Regions from separate parts of the Chryseobacterium sp. HNCC26DJ241 genome, predicted to be linked through region 2. Evidence: riboswitches for the same ligand, from Rfam matches in the RefSeq annotation. Region 2 holds a riboswitch; the other holds the start of a gene.
The links. Region 2 has a riboswitch for S-adenosylmethionine ahead of AC2A1C_RS07360 (alpha/beta fold hydrolase). Riboswitches for the same ligand answer to the same signal wherever they lie in the genome.

Region 1: linked by a shared signal. The riboswitch ahead of AC2A1C_RS11620 (TonB-dependent receptor plug domain-containing protein) and the one ahead of AC2A1C_RS07360 (alpha/beta fold hydrolase) in region 2 are both predicted to bind S-adenosylmethionine.

The regions. Positions count from the first base shown of each region.
Region 1 is NZ_JBXUGL010000024.1:40,402-50,890, forward strand. It holds gene AC2A1C_RS11600 (TonB-dependent receptor plug domain-containing protein) at 1-569, shown strand, start outside; gene scpA (methylmalonyl-CoA mutase) at 596-2,731, opposite strand; gene prfA (peptide chain release factor 1) at 3,064-4,146, opposite strand; gene AC2A1C_RS11615 (APC family permease) at 4,223-5,527, opposite strand; gene AC2A1C_RS11620 (TonB-dependent receptor plug domain-containing protein) at 5,538-7,931, opposite strand; SAM riboswitch class I at 8,008-8,116, opposite strand; gene AC2A1C_RS11625 (hypothetical protein) at 8,262-8,540, opposite strand; gene fumC (class II fumarate hydratase) at 8,683-10,077, shown strand; gene AC2A1C_RS11635 (ion channel) at 10,202-10,489, shown strand, end outside.
Region 2 is NZ_JBXUGL010000011.1:19,263-29,751, forward strand. It holds gene tnpA (IS200/IS605 family transposase) at 120-572, opposite strand; gene AC2A1C_RS07340 (homocysteine S-methyltransferase family protein) at 699-1,664, opposite strand; gene AC2A1C_RS07345 (four helix bundle protein) at 1,729-2,094, opposite strand; gene AC2A1C_RS07350 (O-succinylhomoserine sulfhydrylase) at 2,134-3,339, opposite strand; gene AC2A1C_RS07355 (ACT domain-containing protein) at 3,372-4,910, opposite strand; gene AC2A1C_RS07360 (alpha/beta fold hydrolase) at 4,907-5,845, opposite strand; SAM riboswitch class I at 5,908-6,009, opposite strand; gene AC2A1C_RS07365 (MGH1-like glycoside hydrolase domain-containing protein) at 6,111-8,717, shown strand; gene AC2A1C_RS07370 (four helix bundle protein) at 8,781-9,179, shown strand; gene AC2A1C_RS07375 (OsmC family protein) at 9,185-9,610, opposite strand; gene AC2A1C_RS07380 (DUF4197 domain-containing protein) at 9,779-10,489, shown strand, end outside.

The sequences.
Region 1 (10,489 bases), on a different contig from region 2:
AGTTTTTGGCTCAAAAAAGAACACTCAATAATTTTTATGGAATCGTGGCTTATACTTTTGGATATTCAAAATTCAGCAATGCGAATGAAAACCTGCTCCCTTCTTCGTGGGACAGCCGACATATTTTGACTTTGACCACCGGAAAATATTTCAAAAAAAACTGGAATATTGGTGTAAGATTCCGTATGCAAAGCGGACTTCCGGAAACACCTTATGATTTGCAGAGAAGTGCTTTGGTGAATATTTGGAATATTAATAATGGACCTTTGCAAAATTTCGTACAACTGAATTCGCTTCGTGGAAATCTGGCGCATCAGCTGGACGTTCGTCTGGAGAAAAAATGGATTTTCAGCAAGTGGCAAATGACCGCTTATATGGATGTTGTGAATATTTATGGTTCCGAAAGTCCAAGTAATTTACCAGTTGTAAATCTTCAAAGAGACGAAAATTATAATGGAATCGTCGCTAATCCAACTGCTCCACAAAACCAACAATATTATCTTCTGGAAACCGGAAAGCAGGACAGAAATACGCCACTTCCTTATTTTGGGTTGATTTTTGAATTCTAAGAAAACAAAGTTACTAATCTCGTCTGTTAGTGATTTTTATTAGTTAGGAATTTCTCCAAAATCTCCACCGCTGATTTTGGTAAATTAGTTCCTGGACCAAAGATGAAGTCTGCCCCGTTTGCATAGAGAAATTCATAATCTTGCTGCGGAATTACTCCCCCCACAACGATGGTGATATCATCTGCTCCCAATTTTTTAAGTTCCTCCACAACCTGTGGAACCAAAGTTTTGTGTCCTGCTGCCAAAGAAGATACTCCTAAAATATGAATATCATTTTCTACAGCCTGTTTTGCTACTTCTTCCGGAGTTTGGAATAATGGTGCTACATCTACATCAAATCCCATGTCGGCAAATGCTGTCGCCACTACTTTTGCCCCTCTGTCATGACCGTCTTGTCCCATTTTTGCGACCATAATTCTTGGTCTTCTTCCTTCTTCTTCCTCAAATTTTTGAGTGAGTTGAAGGGCTTTTTCAAAATATTCATTCTTTCCTGCATTCATAGCATACACTCCTGAAATGGTTTTAATATTGGCTTTATATCTTCCGAAAACACTTTCTAAAGCATCCGAAATTTCTCCTAAAGAAGCTCTTTTCCTTGCGGCTTCTATACTCAGAGCGAGAAGATTTCCTTGCCCGGTTTTTGCGCAATTTTTAATTTCATTCAATATTTGGCTCACCGCCTCGTTATTTCTTTCGGATTTAATTTTTTCTAATCTTTCAATTTGTTTTCTGCGGACTTCTGTGTTATCAATATCTAAGATCTCTATTTCGTCCTGTTTTAATGAAGATAAGAATGAGTTTACCCCGATGATAAATTCTTCACCACTGTCTATTTTTGCCTGTTTTCTGGCTGCGGCTTCTTCTATTCTCATTTTTGGAATTCCGGCTTCAATGGCTTTTGTCATTCCTCCTTCCTGTTCTACCTCATCAATATATTTCTGTGCTTCTTCAATCATTTGTTGGGTAAGGCTTTCTACTAAATTGCTTCCGCCCATCGGATCAACTACATCACAGATTCCGCTTTCTTGTTGTAAAATAATTTGTGTGTTTCTTGCGATTTTTGCGGAATAATCAGTTGGCAAAGCTATCGCTTCGTCTAATGCGTTTGTATGTAAAGACTGGGTTCCTCCTAAAGCTGAAGAAAGTGCCTCAATCGCAGTTCTTGTGATATTGTTGAATGGTTCCTGCTCTGTTAAAGACCATCCTGAAGTTTGTGAATGGGTTCTTAATGCTAAAGATTTGGGATTCTGAGGATTGAATTGTTTTAAAAGTTCAGTCCAAATATAACGAGCGGCTCTCATTTTGGCAATTTCCATGAAGTGATTCATCCCGATTGCCCAGAAGAATGATAATCTCGGCGCGAAATCATCCACATTCATTCCTGCTTTTATCCCTGTCCTTACATATTCCAAACCATCTGCAAGCGTATAAGCCATTTCCAAAACGGGGGTTGCTCCGGCTTCCTGCATGTGATATCCTGAGATGGAAATTGAATTAAATTTTGGAATATTTTGAGAAGTATATTCAAAAATGTCTGCTATAATTTTCATGGAAGGTGCAGGTGGATAAATGTAAGTATTACGCACCATAAATTCCTTCAAAATATCATTTTGAATAGTTCCTGAAAGTTGTTCTTGAGAAACACCTTGTTCTTCCGCAGCTACGATATAAAAAGCTAAAATCGGTAAAACTGCTCCATTCATCGTCATAGAAACCGAAATTTGATCCAACGGGATTTCATTGAACAAAATTTTCATATCTTCTACAGAATCAATAGCAACTCCTGCTTTTCCAACATCCCCCACAACTCTGACGTGATCGGAATCGTAACCTCTGTGTGTCGCCAAATCGAAGGCTACAGAAAGTCCTTTTTGTCCTGCTGCTAAATTTCTTCTATAAAAAGCATTGGATTCTTCTGCCGTGGAAAATCCTGCATATTGGCGGATCGTCCATGGTTTTTGAACATACATTGTGGAATATGGTCCTCTTAAATAAGGTGCAATTCCCGGAGAAGTTTGTGTTAAAGATTTGTTTTTAATGTCTTCTGTTTTGTAAGACGATTTTAATTGAAGTCCATCTTTTTCAAAAAGATAAACTTCTGTATCGGAATTAAATATAAAATTTTGAAAATCAGGATTTTGATTCTGTATCTTGTGACGCATTTTTACTTTTGTCTTGTAGAAGTAAATGTAAGAATTTTTTGATGATTTTTTCTAAATAAACAGATCACTTCCTTCAGAGCTTTCTTATAATGATCTTATTTTTTACAAATAGATCTCCATTTCGCAGCTTCTTATTATTCTTTCTTTGGTGAATTTTTGTGTGAGCGATGGTAGCGAAAATCCTTTTTTTTTGATTCGGCGGCGAAGCCGCCGAATCAAAAAAAAAGATTGTAGCGGACGTAGCGACCCGAGCTGCTGCTTTGTTGCTGCGAGGGACACACCCAAATAAAAAAAGCGAACCTAAGTCCGCTCAATTTTTATAAAATAAAGATTTACATATCTTCATCTCCTTTCATTTTTTCTGCATTTTCTGCCATGATTACGGCATCAATCATTTCTGAAATATCTCCGTTCATGTAAGCATCAAGATTGTAGATCGATTTGTTAATTCTATGATCTGTAACCCTTCCTTGCGGATAATTGTAGGTTTTGATTTTTGCTGAACGGTCGCCGGTAGAAACCATTGTTTTTCTTTGGGCAGCAATGTCTCCAACTACTTCCTGTAATTTGATGTCGTATAATTTTGCACGAAGCATTTCCATCGCTAATTCTCTATTTGCTAACTGAGAACGCGCCTGCTGACAAACTACTACAATTCCTGAAGGTTTGTGAGTAAGTTGCACTTTGGTTTCAACTTTATTTACATTCTGACCTCCTGCTCCTCCAGAACGAGAAGTCTGCATTTCAATATCTGCAGGATTTATTTCTACATCTACTTCTTCGGCTTCAGGTAAAACTGCTACCGTAATTGCAGAAGTGTGAACTCTTCCTTGAGATTCGGTTTCCGGAACACGCTGTACGCGGTGAACTCCAGACTCAAATTTCATGATTCCGTAAACACCTTCTCCTTCTACTTTCATAATTAATTCCTTGTAGCCTTTTGCTGCTTCGTTGGAATCGGTTACTTCATGTCTCCATCCTTTAGTTTTGAAATACATGGAATACATTCTGTATATATCTTCCACAAAAATAGCGGCTTCATCACCTCCAGTTCCGGCACGTAATTCTACAATCACGTTTTTATCATCGGCAGGATCTTTAGGAATAAGTAAAACTTTTAGTTCTTCTTCCAAACCGGGAATTCTTTCCTGAGCTTCCAACTTTTCCATTTTTGCCAGATCTACCAGATCTCTGTCCGATCCATCAGCAATAATCTCATCCGATTCTTCGATAGTATCTAAAGCTGATTTATATTGATCGTAAACTTTCACAATTTTTCCCAAATCACTGTATTCTTTGTTTAAAGAAGAATATCTTTTTTGGTCTGAAATTACGTCTGGCTGAATAATAAGATCAGCAACTTCGTTGTAGCGTTGCTTTATGGCTTCTAATTTTGGAATTAGTGACTTCGACATTTTTCAAAAAATATTTGGGTGCAAAGATACAAAAAAGTAGTAGGTTGGAGAGAGAAAGCTAAAGGTTAGAAAATAATCATTCTTCTGAAGTATCAAGAGGTATTCTTTTATCAAACAAATACAATATAATTCCAATTAGTACGATTACCAGACCAATTAAACTTTCAGTAGGATTGCTAATGAGTGTGAAATATAAAATATAGCAACTGAACAAAACAAAAATGGTTGGGAAAAAATAAAACCAATTCGACTTAAACAATCTTCTGTCCGATTTTTTCAAGAAAAACGCTGCTGAAATTGCCAATGTAGAAAGCAATTGTAAAACAAAAGAAGTGTAAAGAAAAATTTGCTTGAAACTTCCTGTAGAAATGATTAAAATAGCAATTATAGAATGGGCAAAAATAGCTCTCACAGGAATATTTTTTTTGTTTTTTACAGCTAAAAACCGCCAAAGCCTATTTTCTGAAGCAGTTGCCTGAGTAATTCTAGAACCTACCCAAAGATAACCACTAATAGTTGCGACCAGTTGTAGTGCAATAAAAATATTCACGACTTTCCCGAAAGTATTACCAAACATATAATAGGCGGCAATTCCCATTACATCTTCTTTACCTTTTAGAGCATCAATTGGTGCGTGTTTCAGCATAATATAATTGATGAAAACATAACAAAAAGTGACAAAAACAGTTCCTATGATTAAAGATTTCGGAAGATTTTTCTGTGGCTTTTCTATCTCGCCTGCAATATAAGAAGCAGAATTCCAGCCGGTATAAGCATACGTTACAAAAACCAATGAAGTCGCAAATGCTGGAAAAAGAATCTCTTGCTCCCAACTATTGCCAAAATTAAGAGAAGTATGAGCCGAATTTTGGGACAATAAAACACCAATAATAATTAAAACAACCACAAAAATTACTTTAATAAATGTAAAAAAATTGTGGAATTTCCCTGAAATACTTAAACTAAAGGATAACGCAAAAGCAACTAATAAAATAATTGCAACTGCAAAAAAATTCCCGAGATCTCCCTGAAAAAAAGACATATATTTCGCCATTGCTAATGCTGCTAATGAAACCGGTGAAGAAAAGCCGATAATAAGAGAAATCCAGCTGCTGAGATATCCCAAAATTGGATGGTACGTTTTAGAAAGATAGATATAATCTCCACCATTTCCCTTGAAAAAAGTACCCAATTCTGCATAACAAAAAGCACCAAAGAGCGCTAAAACACCACCAATAAACCATAGCAAAAAAATAGTGATGGTGTTTTGCAGCTCTACAACCTGAAAACCCAAAGTGGTAAAAACGCCAGTACCAATCATATTAGAAATAACAATTGCTGTGGCTGTTTTCCAACCGATTTTGTTTTTTAGGTTTTCCATTTTATAATTTTTAGAAATTGTAATTCAATCTTCCGAAGAAGTAGTTTCCTGTAGTTCCCATCTGAACTGGGGCGTATTTGAAGACTCCGAAATAAGAATTTTCATACACTTGTAAATCCGGGAAAACATCAAATAAATTATTAGCTCCTACTGTAAAATTAATTTTCTTCGTAATATCATAGCCAACGCTAACATCTGTAACAACCTTAGGATTAAATTCTTGCACTACACCAAACGGAAAACCATCTCGGATTACTTTCCCAAAATACGTATTTCTCACCAAGAAATTAAATTTATTGATCTTGTAATTTAAACCTAAAGAGGCTTTAGTTTTTGGAGAAAGCGTCTCGATGATGTTAATTTGATCCGGTCCAAAGAATTCATCTTGTGAATGATTTGCCAAAACTTTTTCTGGGAAATTGAATTTGGTAATCTTCGTTTCGGTATAATTTCCTGCCAAGTTAATATTAAGATTTCCTACACCAATTGCCCAATCATAACTCACAACTAAATCAACACCTTTCGTCTCTGTATCTACTGCATTGGAAAAAAATCTTGCACTTTCTACACCATAAGCCGCAAAAGAAGGGTCGGAAAACTGACTGGTAATTACAATTCTGTCTTTTACTTTGATTAAATAACCATCAAGTGTAATAAATAGTTTATTAGCTGGTTTAAATGTAAATCCGGCACTCGCATTTACAGATTTCTCTTCTTTTAGTTTATCAAAACCTATTGCTTTTGCAACATCGCTATCATTAGTGAAAATCCCTTTGTTTACAATTCCACTTCCTGAAGTAGAAATATCAGAAAAAGAATTATTAAAATATTGTTGCTGTAAAGATGGCGCTCTAAAACCAGTACCCACTGCAGCTCTTACGGCAAAGTTTTTCAAAAATTCATATCTAAAGGCTAGTTTTCCTGTAAGCGCACTTCCGAAATCCGAATAATTTTCAAATCTTGCCGCTGCATCTACATTAAAATTTTCTAAATCGTAGGAAACATCTGCATAAATCGCTTCAGAATTTCTAGATTTTTTAAGTGCATTATTTGGAGAAAAACCAATGAATGATTGCGCTCCACCCAATGTTCCGGAAACTAAGCCATAATTTTTGTAAGAGGCTTCTTCACCTGCTTTTATTTGATATTGTTCAAATCTCCACTCACCACCAAAAGCGATATTAATGTTGTCGATTTTTTTAGAAATATCTACATTGAAGGTATTTTGCAAAAATCCGTGAGAACCTGCATTAAATTCTGTAGGAGATTGTGCACCCAATGAAGCATTGTTGGTATTCTTTACATCATAGTTGAATACGTTGCTTCCGAAGGTATTGCTTAGATCTAAAGTCCAATTATTGTTTTGATATTTAGTGCCAATAGCATAAGAAAAATCATAAATTTTAGAACCTAAAATAGGCTGAAAACCATTAGGAAAAATCGATAGTACTACGTTAGAAGTTTCGCTTGGCAGTCTTCTAAAACCGAAACCTTCTCCTTGTTTTATACTCGCTCCCCCAAAAGAATAGAGATCCCATTTATCGTTTATTGGATATTCTGCATTTAAAAACAATTGCCCTTGTTTTATCTGTGCATCGCCAACTTGAAAATTAAAATCATCACGAGTTAAACCTCTTTGTGCGATAATAGCATCATCATTTGCTCTTGCTTGGTTGGGGTCATCAGCAAAATCATACGCAAAATTACTACCGAAAATATCTAGATTATGATTTTGAGACCTATTCGTTTTTCCTCTATGGCTTAATTGAAGGGATAGATTTATAAAACCTTTGTCCTTACTTAAAGAAGTCCCATAATTAGCTCCTGCTTGATACGTTTCACCATCATTTCTTCCTGTAATTCCGTAGGTAATGGAAGCTGAAGCACCTTGATTTTTCTTTAAAATAATATTGATAACACCGGCAATAGCATCAGAACCATATTGTGCTGCTGCTCCATCTCTCAATACTTCTATTCTATCAATAGCAGTTACGGGAATGGTGCTTAAATCTGTTCCTACAGAACCATTCCCAACGGTATTTTGATAATTAACCAAAGAAGTAGTATGTCTTCTTTTACCATTAATCAAAACTAAAACTTGGTCTGGACCTAAACCTCTTAAAGTAACAGGATCAATATGTTCTGTTCCGTCCGATGCCGATTGTCTTACCGAATTAAATGACGGGATTACATAATTCAATAAATCCTGAACCGTATTTTGTGGAGCACTTTGCTGAATTTTTTGAACCGAAATAACATCTACAGGAACCAACGTATTTGTTTTCGTACGATTATTCGCTCGGTTTCCTACCAATACAACAGTTTCTATGTCTTTTTCTGTAACTTCCTGTGCTTGAAGGTAAAAAGCACTTAATAATAAAACGCTAAAGGTAAATTTTTTCATTTCTATATATTTTTATTTTAAATCAAGAAATGCAAAAGGAAACCTATAGAAACAAAAAAAATAAATACTTAATTTTTTCTTATCTATCCTATAACTAGGTTGGAATTAGCACCATTACACAATTCAGAATATGTTGGTTGCTAAGGTTTCTAAGGGCCAAATCCCTCCACCTTTCTTGATAAGTTTTGTGTTGCAAAAATAAAGGTATTTTTTTATTTTCAAAATTTTTTCAAAAAAAATACTCTCAAATTTTGAGAGTACTCTGTTATATATTGTTTTGCTTTGATATTACTTTCTTCAAATTCAGGGAAGAAAGCAATGACATCAAAATTAATGATGACCGTGACCGGAATGTACAAAAGGACCGTCTCCTTTCGGCTGATTGTAGATGATTTCCACACCTTCCTGTTCAAAGATTTTTTTTCTTCTGATGTCTTCCGGATCGAAAGGTTTCGTTTTTCCGAAATATTCAGCCAAACCTTGTGTAAGCCAAAGTGGAATGATAAACCCAAAAAACATAAAAATACACCAAAATCCTACTAAAAACATAGTAAAGAAATATACCGTCCAAAGAAATTGGTAAAATGGCCAAAAAGATGATAGTATCATTTTTCTAAATATTTGAGGCAAAAATAGACTATTTTTTCTTTTTTGCAAAACGAATTTCTGATGAATTTTGTCATTTGCTGAAAATTGGGAATTTTACTACTTTCGTGTATTCTCATTTATAAACATAAACATCTAAAAATATATGAATTACCGTATCGAAAAAGACACGATGGGAGAAGTGCAAGTACCGGCAGATAAATTCTGGGGAGCACAAACCGAGCGTTCACGAAACAATTTTAAAATCGGACCGGAAGGAAGTATGCCTCAGGAAATTATTGATGCATTTGCTTACCTCAAAAAAGCTGCCGCTTTCACAAATGCCGAATTGGGTGTTCTTTCCACAGAAAAAAGAGATCTGATAGCAAAAGTCTGCGAGGAAATTCTGGAAGGAAAACTGAATGACCAATTTCCTTTGGTGATTTGGCAAACCGGTTCCGGAACTCAAAGTAATATGAACATAAACGAAGTGATTTCCAACAGAGCTCATGTGAATAATGGTGGAACTTTAGGAGAAATATCCGAAGTTCATCCGAATGATGATGTGAACAAATCCCAATCTTCCAACGATACCTATCCAACTGCAATGCACATCGCCGCTTATACAAAAGTGGTAAAATATACGCTTCCTGCATTGGAAAAATTGAGAAACACTCTGAACGAAAAAGCTCAGAAATTTCAAAATATTGTAAAAATCGGGAGAACGCATCTGATGGATGCTACTCCACTTACTTTGGGGCAGGAATTTTCAGGATATGTTGCGCAGTTGGATTATGCTAAAAAAGCGATTGAAAATACGTTAGATCATTTAAAAGAATTGGCTTTAGGCGGAACTGCTGTCGGAACCGGACTCAATACTCCGAAAGGTTATGATGTGTTGGTTGCAAAATATATTGCAGAATTTACCGGACTACCTTTTGTAACGGCACCCAATAAGTTTGAAGCATTGGCTGCACATGACGGAATTGTGGAAACACACGGAGCGTTGAAACAACTGGCGGTTTCACTTTACAAAATTGCTCAGGATATTCGTCTTTTAGCTTCCGGGCCACGTTCCGGAATCGGAGAAATTTTTATACCTGAAAACGAGCCGGGTTCTTCCATTATGCCGGGAAAAGTAAATCCAACACAAAATGAAGCGATTACAATGGTTTGCGCTCAGGTTTTAGGGAACGATACTACGATTTCTTTTGCAGGAACTCAAGGAAATTATGAACTGAATGTTTTTAAACCAGTAATGGCGTACAATTTTTTACAATCTGCACAGCTTTTGGCAGATGCAATGATTTCCTTCAACGATCATTGTGCGGTAGGAATTGAGCCGAATGAACCGAGAATCAAAGAATTGGTAGACAAATCTTTGATGTTGGTTACTGCTTTGAATACACATATCGGTTATGAAAATGCAGCAAAAATTGCAAAAACTGCACACAAAAACGGAACTACTTTGAAAGAAGAAGCCATCAATCTCGGATTGGTAACTGCGGAACAATTTGATGAATGGGTAAAACCGGAAGATATGGTAGGAAGTTTGAAATAGAATATTTTAATAGCTATTATAAATCAGCCCTTTCAGAATTTTGAAAACTCCGAAAGGGTTTTTAAATTCAGACAATCTTTATATTTGCATGGTCAATTTTATTTTTTGAAAATTGATAAAAAATATGGCATTAGGTTTTAGAAAAAGAATTCAGCAATATTCATTTGATAATAGCGGTTTCGGAACCAGTTCATCCGGAAGGTTTATCAATAAAGACGGATTGCCCAATATCCGACGAAAAGGAGTGAAATTTTTAGATCAGTTTAGCTGGTATCACACGATGCTCAATCTTTCTACCTTTCGTTTTTTATCTTATTTGGTAATTGCCTATATATTTGTCAATTTACTTTTTGCTTTCATCTATTATTTAATTGGTGTTGAACATCTTACTGGTATTGATAAAAGCAATACC
Region 2 (10,489 bases):
AAAGCATTAGCCAAGGGTGGAACCCTTGGTTGTGTAATATTAGCAGCATTGCGGAGCCCTGAAAGGGCGAAATCCTTTTTTCTATATTTAAAAATATATCAACAAAGTATATTTTAAATTTAATCCCAAACATATCTTTCATCATATTCTACATTATATTTTTTTAAAAATTTTACATACTCTTCTTGGAACGTCAATTTTCTATGATGTTCTTCTTGATTTGTTATATAATTTTTAACTACTTCTATCTCGGTTGGATTAACTGAAAATGCACCATATCCATTCTGCCAATAAAAATTTGAAAAATTTTCCCCTTTTGTCTTAATCCATTTTGAAGAATTTGATTTTATCTTTTCTATTAAATTCATCAGAGCAATTTTTTTGGAAAGCAAACACAAAATATGAATGTGATCTTTATGTCCGCCAACTTGAATCGGATTACATTCCAAATTTTTACAAATACCTCCTATATAACTGAACAAATCTTCATTAATTGAATCATCAATTAAAGGTTGCCTATGTTTAGTGCTAAAAACCAAATGCACATAAATTTTATTTAAAGATTGTCCCATTCTGTTTTCTTTTCTTTCGGTCTTTCAGACCTCATCATTATTTCGTTTCATTTTACATCGGGCTTCACCCGATGCTGTTGATTTCGCCACTTCGTGGCTTGACTGTAATTGAGAAACCGACAACGATTAACCAACAACCGACAACTTTCTAGGTTCATAATCTTTCACCAATTCTGCAATAGCTTTAATGTGATCTGGAGTCGTTCCGCAACAACCTCCGATAATATTGATTAAGCCTTTTTCAGCATATTCTTTTATTTGATCCGCCATTGCTTCCGGAGATTCGTCATACTGACCAAAAGCATTTGGTAAACCCGCATTTGGATACGCAGAAATATAAAAATCTGAATTATGGGAAATCGTTTCTAAATAAGGTGTCAATTGTTTTGCACCAAGAGCGCAGTTAAAACCAACGCTCAATAAATTGAGATGAGAAACAGAAACGAGAAATGCTTCCGCAGTTTGCCCACTCAATGTTCTTCCCGAAGCATCAGTAATCGTTCCGGAAACCATAATTGGAATTTCAATATTTCTTTCTTCCTGAATTTCATCAATCGCGAAAAGTGCGGCTTTTGCATTGAGAGTATCAAAAATAGTTTCCACCAAAAGAATATCAGAACCACCATCTAGCAATGCTTCTGCTTGTTGTTTATACGCAATTCGTAACTCATCAAAAGTAATAGCTCTAAAACCCGGATCATTTACATCGGGAGAAAGTGAAGCCGTTTTGTTTGTCGGCCCAATAGAACCTGCAACAAATCTTGGCTTTTCAGGATTTTGAACAGTAAATTCGTCGCAAACTTTTCTGGCAATTTTTGCAGATTCATAATTCAGTTCGTAAACCAAATCTTCCATGTGATAATCTGCCATTGCAATGGTAGTTCCGGAAAAAGTATTGGTTTCAATAATGTCGGCTCCAGCTTCCAAATATTTACGGTGAACTTCTTCAATAGCATGAGGTTGTGTTAAAGAAAGTAGATCGTTATTTCCCTTTAAAGGAGATTTCCAATCTTTGAATCTTTCTCCACGATAATCTTCTTCCTCAAATTTGTATCGCTGAAGCATGGTTCCCATTGCTCCGTCCAAAACCATTACTTTAGTTGAGAGTTGATGGCTGAGAGTTGAGAGTTTAGAGTTCTCAACATTACTCTTTATATTATTTTCCATTTTCAAGTTTTTTATAATAGGTAATAAATCCACTGATTAATTTTTTGCAAAGAATAATTTTGGATTGAATAATATTGAATTCGTCTTCATTAATATATTTTTGGTCTAAAGAAATATATAACTGGGTTTCTAATTCATAAACCGAACCTCTTGCAATATGTAGAAAATTTAGTGTGTCTTTTGATGTTTTTCTTCCACAGCCTTCAGCAATATTCGATGGAATAGAAACAGCTGAGCGTCTTATTTGATTGGTTAAACCAAACAATTCTTCTTTAGGAAATTTTTTAGTAAAATCATAAGCCAGATTTGCTAATTTCCGGCTTTCAATCCATACTTCCAATTCTGTATAATCCATAATTTTTTAATCTATCAACTTTTAACCATCAACTCTCAACTAGCTAAGAGCTTGTTTCAAATCATTAATAATATCATCCACATTTTCCAAACCAACGGAGCAACGAACCAATCCAGCGGTAATTCCTACTTCGCTTCGTTCTTCATCCGAAAGTTTGGAGTGCGTTGTAGAAGCAGGATGCGTAACAATCGTTCTCGTATCTCCCAAGTTTGCAGAAAGAGAACACATTTTTATTTTATTGAGAAAATTTCTTCCTCCTTCTATTCCACCTTTTATTTCAAAAGCAACAATATTGCCTCCTAATTTCATTTGCTTTTTGGCAATTTCATAATTGGGATGAGATTTTAGGAACGGATATTTTACCAAATTTACATTAGGATGCGTTTCTAAAAATTCTGCAACTTTCAATGCGTTTTCGCAATGTTTTTCGACACGAATTGCTAAAGTTTCCAAACTTTTACTTAAAACCCATGCATTGAATGGCGACATTGCCGGTCCTGTATTTCTGGCAAAAAGATAAATTTCCTGAATCAAATCTTTTCGTCCAACTGCAACTCCCCCCAAAACTCTTCCTTGTCCATCAATCAGTTTAGTAGCAGAATGAACAACAACATCGGCTCCGTATTTTATTGGTTGTTGTAAATATGGAGTTGCAAAACAATTATCAACAATGAAAAGCAAATTATGTTTTTTTGCAATAGTTCCTAAAAATTCCAAATCCAAAATTTCAATTGCAGGATTGGTAGGTGTTTCCAGATATAAAATTTTGGTGTTTGGCTGAATGTATTTTTCAATATTTTCAGAATCTTCGGCTTTGAAATAAGTTGTTTCAATATTCCACTTCGGAAAATATTTGGTGAATAATGTATGCGTAGAACCGAAAACTGACTGGCAACTCACAATATGATCTCCCGAATTCAGAAGCGCCGCAAATGTGGAATAAATGGCTGCCATTCCTGTTGCAAAAGCATATCCCGATTCTGCCCCTTCCATTTGAGCAATTTTTGTAACAAATTCCGTAACATTCGGATTGCTAAAGCGGCTGTAAAGATTTTTAGGCTTTTCTTCCGCAAAACTTGCACGCATATCTTCCGCATCTTCAAACACAAAACTTGAAGTAAGATACAACGGAACCGAATGTTCATCAAACTGCGTTCTTTCCGTTTGCGTTCTTATTGCTAATGTTTCGAAATTAGTTGTTGGTTGATACTCGTCAGTTGATAGTTTTTCCCCGTTATTCATCATTAATACATTTTACGTTGTACTTTTTACAAGAATTATTTAGTTTCACTCAATCTTAAAATATCTCCGAAAACACCTCTTGCCGTTACTTTTGCTCCGGCTCCGGCTCCCATTATTACGATTGGATTTTCGCCATAGCTTTCTGTGTAAATTTCAAAAATGGAATCTGAGCCTTTCAGTTGTCCGAGTGCGGAATTTACAGGAACAGAAACCAGTTTTACATCCAATTCACCTTTATCTTTTTGTAAATCTCCATGCAAATCTCCTAAATATCTCAAAACGTGGTCGGTTTCCTGATTTTCTTTTATTTTCTGAAATTCTTCATCCAATTCTTTCAAGCGCAAAATAAATTCATTCTTTTCGATTTTCAATAAACTTTGAGGAATTAAATTTTGAATTTTAATATCCTGAAATTCATTGATTAAATCCAATTCTCTTGCTAAAATCAGAAGTTTTCTTGCGACATCATTTCCTGAAAGGTCTTCTCTCGGATCAGGTTCGGTAAAACCTTTTTCCATTGCTTCGCCAATAATTGTAGAAAATGCATCATTCCTCACCGAAAAATTATTGAAAATATAACTTAGTGATCCGGAAAAAACACCTTTTATTCTTGTAATATTTTCTCCTGACAAATGCAGCAATTTAATAGTATCAATCAATGGTAAGCCTGCACCAACATTGGTTTCGTACAGATATTTTTTATTGTTTTTAACTAAAATCGTACGCAAATTTCTATATTCCGAAATCGGTAGTGTGTTGAAAACTTTGTTGGAAGAGACTATATCAAATCCGTTTTCAGCCAAAATATGGTAATTCTTCACAAAATCTTTATTCGCCGTATTATCAACCGCAATAAGATTTTCAAACTGGTTTTCTTTGGCAAATTCAATCACTTTCTTAGTTTCCGAAGGATGAATGGTAGAAATAATTTCATCGTTCCAGTTTTCATCAAAGCCTATATTGTTTAAAGCTAATTTTTTGGAATTAGCAATAGCAATGATTTTCAGGTCTAATTTTTTTCTTCTCTTTATTTCTTCGGAGGATTCTAAAATCTGCTCAATCAATGTTTTACCCACGTTTCCGTGTCCGAAAATAGCAAGATGCAACGTTTTTGGTCTTCCAAAAATTTCAGCTTCTATAATGTTTTTGGCTTTCTCATCCTGAGAAGAAGTGACCACAATATTTACACGATTTTCCGAAGCAACCTGGTTCAGGATAAGCGGAAAAATATTGTTTCTGGCTAATTCCGCAGAGATTTTATTATAATCATCGGTGACAAAACCAATGACAGAAACATTATTGATACTGTAAATCAATTTTACTTTTCCAGACTTTCTTTCTTCAGAAAACTCTTCAATTAAGCAATTTACCCCTTTTTCAGCATCATTTTCGTTCACCAAAACAGATATACCGTTTTCGATAGCTTGTTGGGAAATAACACCCACACTTATTCTCGCATAAGTGAGTGCTTTGAAGATCCTTCCATCAATACCTACTTCTCCAAGGAAATTTTTTCCTTCAAATTTAATGATGGATTTATTTTTCAAAAGTCGTACTTCGTATTTTCTTTTCATATACTAAAAATTGGAGTTAAAATTTCGTTTAGCTGCCCGTATTCCATTAGAAACGCATCATGTCCATGAATGGATTCTATTTCATAATAGAAAGCATTTTTTTTATTTTCGATTAAAAAATCATACGTATTTTCCATTTCAAAAGCAGAAAAAAAAAGATCTGAATCTATTGATATTAAATGAAATTCAGTATTGATTTTATTTATTTGCTCTTTGCTCCCGTTGATATTCATCAAAAGATGATTTACCAATTTATATGCCTTTAAACTAAATCTTTCGTTTAAACGATTTCCATGAAAATCCAGCCAATCTTGTGATTTCAGAATTCCTTTTTCTTTATCCATTTCTCTTTGGAATCTTATGTTCAAAGAAGCCGGTGTTCTGTAGCAAAGCATCGCATGAATTCTTGCTTTTTCTATAGGTTTTTCATTGCTTTCCAACAAAAATTTCTGAACCCGACATTGAGAATACAACCAATCCGAAGTTTTAAAATCAGTAGCAATGGGAATAAATTTTTCTGTTAAATGATTTTCAAGAGCCAACATTTCCCAACCAATAGAGCCACCAATGGAACCTCCGATTATTGCAAATAATTGATGAATATCCAATTCTTTCAGACCCAAGAGGAAAAGAGAAGCAATATCATGAACGGTAAAATTTTCATAATCATCAATAAAAAATCCGTCAAAACCATTTCCCGGAATATTGAAACAAATAATGGTAAACTGGTTTATGTCGATTGCTTTATTTTTTCCAACCACATTTTTCCACCAGCCATTTTCTCCTGCAACATCAGAATTACCTGTAAGAGCATGATTTACTAATACAATTGGAGCAGAATGAAGCTCTTTCCCAAAAATTTGATAACTTAAAGGGATATCATCTACTCTTCCTGAGATGGTTTTAAAGTTTCTAATGTAGGTTTGTTGCAGCAAGTTTTCAGTTTAAATTTATTAAAATATAATTGAAAATGCTACTAAGAATGTAGAAAAATTGCCTGTTATCTTTCTCTAAAAGAGTAGAATTTAGCACCTTCTTCGTTCCCGAAGGGTTGCCAAGGTTTCATAGAGTCTAATCTCTCCACCTTTCTTGATAACATTTTCAATATGTAAAAGAACAAATCTGACTGCAAATGTAGGATATAATTTTAACATTCAGAAATTTTTTTATTTCATAATTTTGCAGTGAAAAGAAATTTATATGAGTGATGAACTAAAAAGATTGAAAGAAGATAGTTGGAAAAATTGGGGACCTTATGTAAGCAACAGACAATGGGGAAATGTACGTGAAGATTATAGCCCAAATGGAAATGCATGGGAATATACCGGACATGATATGGCTGAAAGCTATGCATACAGATGGGCAGAAGAAGGAATTGCCGGAATTTCCGATACTAAACAACTGCTTTGCTTTGCTCTTTCATTTTGGAACAAAAAAGATAAACGGATAAAAGAACGTTTTTTCGGATTGAGCAATTATCAAGGGAATCATGGTGAAGACATTAAAGAAATTTTTTATTATTTGGATAATACGCCTTCTCATAGCTACATGAAAATGGTATACAAATATCCAATCAATGAATTTCCTTATGAACAATTAATTGTCGAAAACTCCCGAAGAAGTAAAAAAGAGCCGGAATATGAACTAATAGATACCGGAATTTTTGATAATGATGAATATTTTGATATTTTCATAGAATACTGCAAAGTAGATCCTGATGATATTTTTATAAGAGTTATAGCGCATAACAGAAGTGATAAAAATGCGCCACTTGTAATTTTACCAACTGTCTGGTACAGAAATAATTGGAAATGGGGATATAACGAATACAAACCAAACCTAAAGGCAGGATCAGACGGAATTATAGATATTGAGCACGATAGTATTCCCATTAAAAAATTCTATTCCCGAAAAAAAAATGCAGAAAGTCTTTTTTGTGAAAATGAGACCAATACACGAAAATTATACGGAGCTCCAAAAACGTATGGTTTTTTCAAAGATGGAATCAATAATTATGTTGTAAACGGGCGAGATTCTGTAAATCCTAAAAAATTCGGAACTAAAGCGTGTTTTCTTATCAATGAAGAGATAGAAGCCGGACAAAGCAAAACATTTGACTTCAGACTGAGTCCGCATTCTATGGAAGATGCTTTTTACGATTTTGATGAAATTTTTGAAATACGAAAAAAACAAGCCGATGAATTCTATGCAATTGTACAAAAGGATGTAACGAATGAAGATGAAAGAAATGTGCAAAGACAAGCATTCGCAGGACTTTTATGGAATAAACAATTCTATCATTACAATGTTGGAAAATGGCTGAAAGGCGATCCAAATTTTGAAGCACCAAGAAATTTTAATCATCATGTGAGAAATAAGGATTGGGATCATCTTCACAATAAAGATATTATCTCCATGCCGGATAAATGGGAATATCCGTGGTATGCAACTTGGGATCTTGCTTTCCATTGTGTTCCGTTTGCTTTGATAGATTCACAATTTGCAAAAGATCAGCTTCTCCTTCTTACAAAAGAATGGTATATGCATCCAAATGGACAACTTCCCGCTTATGAATGGGATCTTAGTGATGTGAATCCGCCTGTTCATGCATGGTCTTGTTTCAGGGTTTTTAAAATTGATGAAAAAATATACGGAAAACCGGATTTACCATTTCTGGAAAAGGTCTTCCAAAAATTATTGCTGAATTTCACTTGGTGGGTAAACAGAAAAGATAAAAAAGGAAACAATCTTTTTGGTGGTGGATTTTTAGGTCTTGACAATATCGGTGCTTTTGACCGAAATATGCAGATGAAAAGCGGAGAACATCTGGAACAAGCCGATGGAACAAGCTGGATGGCAATGTATGCGCTCAATATGATGAGAATAGCGATGGAACTTGCCCAATACAATATTGTGTACGAAGATATGGCCATCAAATTTTTTGAACATTATCTTTACATTGCAGAAGCCATGGAAAATCTTGGAAACGAAAAACAAGGTCTCTGGAATGAAGAAGATGGATTTTTCTATGATGTATTACAATTACAAAATGGGGAAAGTATTTCTCTGAGACTACGAAGCATTGTTGGATTAATACCTCTTTTTGCAGTGGAAGTAATAGATCACGATATGCTCGAAAAAATGCCTAAATTCCGTGAAAGAATGGATTGGATTCTAAAAAATAAAAAGGAATTGGCCAATTTGGTTTCTCATTGGGAAGTAGAAGGACAAGGCAAAAAGCATCTGATGAGTATTCTTCGCAAAACACGTCTTAAAAAAGTTCTCAACAGAATGCTGGACGAAAACGAATTTTTAAGTCAATACGGAATTCGGGCAATGTCTAAAGTTTATGAAAAAAATCCTTTTATTTTTTCAGCACATGGAAATGAATATGTGGTACATTATACACCTGCAGAAAGTGATAGCCGAATGTTTGGCGGAAACTCCAATTGGAGAGGTCCGATTTGGTTTCCAATTAATTTCTTAATTGTAGAAAGTTTGCAGCGTTTTCATTTTTATTACGGTGAAAGTCTGACTGTAGAATTTCCTGTAGGAAGTGGAGAAGAAACGTCTTTAGACGAAGTTGCAGAAAACCTGAGTAAAAGACTCCAAAATATTTTTCTGAAAGACGAAAACGGAAACCGTGCTTTCAATGGTGGAATTGAGAAATTTAATCAAGATCCTTTCTTTAAAGATTATATCATGTTTTATGAATATTTTCACGGAGATAATGGTCGTGGAGTTGGAGCCAGTCATCAAAGTGGATGGACTGCAACTGTGGCAAAACTGATACAGCCGAGAACGTAAGACTGGAGAGTTGGAGAATGGTAGAATTTGAGAGAAAAAATAGGATATTATCAAAAATTTAAAATGGCAATTATAAAACTTCATACAGAACTGAATGTTTACCAAAAATCTTTTCAAACTGCTATGAAAATATATTGTCTTTCTCAATCCTTTCCAAAGGAAGAAAAATATTCATTAACCGATCAAATTCTGCGTTCTTCCCGTTCAGTTTCAGCAAATATCAGTGAAGCTTGGGGAAAGAGAAGATACTTAAAATCATTTATTGCTAAATTAACGGATGCAGAAGGCGAAGCAAGAGAAACTCAAACTTGGCTGGAGTTTTCTTTTGCCTGCAATTATATTTCAAAAGAGTGTTTTGATGAATATAATGCAGCATATAACCAAATTTTAGGAATGTTGGTCTCAATGATTAACAATGCTGAAAAATGGACTTCATTCAAGCCGCTCGAACAAAAACTCTAAATTCTCTACTCTCTAACTTGTTGCCCGTTTACAAAAACTTCATAACCTATTTCTACATTTGGTTCCAAAGTTTTGGAAACAGAGCAATATTTTTCAAATGAAAGTTGTGCAGCTTTCAATGCTTTTTTGGGATCAATGTTTCCTTCGAGAATAAATTTCGTCAGAATTTTTTTGAAAGGTTTCGCTTCATCTATTTGAACTCTTTCACCTTCCACTTCGGCAGAAAATTTTGTAATTTCCTGACGCTGTTTTTTCAAAATCGAAACCACATCTATTCCACTACAACCGGCAACTGCCATTAAAACAGACTGCATTGGTGAAACACCTTTTGCTCCGGGCAAAGTAGTATTATCTAAAAGAATTGTATTTCCCTGCTCGTTGCTGCATTCAAAAAGGAAATCATCATTGATTCTGTTGAGTGTTATTTTCATCTTACCAATTTATTTTGCAAAATTAGAAAATTGAGATGGAAAGACTAATAATTTGATTCTCAAAAAATAATTTTTAACAGCTTATCTAAAAAATAAAAAATTTAGAATGATAAAAAAGTTTATTTAACTTTTATAATTTTGAAAAATCTAATCTGAAATTTCAAATCAATGAAAAAGACTTACTTTATTGCGGCTGGATTATTCTTTTCAATTTCTACACAAGCACAAATTTTGGATATCATAAAATCTACCGTTAAAAATCAGACTGGTGTTGATATAGATAAAACCATCAAAAAAGATACTTCTTCTGGGACAAGTTCTTCTACAACTTCCAACTCAACCAATATAAATCTCGGAAGTCTCACCTCCACTCAAATTTCTTCAGGTCTAAAAGAAGCCTTGAATCTCGGTGTTCAGGAAGGTGTAAAAAAATTGGCTGTTCAGGACGGATTTTATAAAAATGAACTTGTAAAGATTTTACTTCCCGAAAAACTAAAAACAATTGACACCAAATTAAGAGCAATTGGTTTAGGAAATTTAGCTGATAAAGGTATACTTCTACTGAATCGTGCTGCGGAAGATGCTGTTACAGAAGCTGCTCCTATTTTTGCAAACGCCATTACATCAATGACCATCACTGACGCAAAAAATATTTTACTAGGAAATGATAATGCTGCCACCATTTATTTACAACGCAAAACTCAAGCTCAACTATTTACTGCTTTTCAACCAAAAGTAAAAACTTCGTTGGGAAAAGTAGGTGCAGATGTTGCATGGAAACAAATTATCTCCAAATACAATCTGATTTCAGGGCAAGCTGTTACTACTGACATTAATGAATATGTGACCAATGAAGCAATAAACGGTATTTTCAAAATG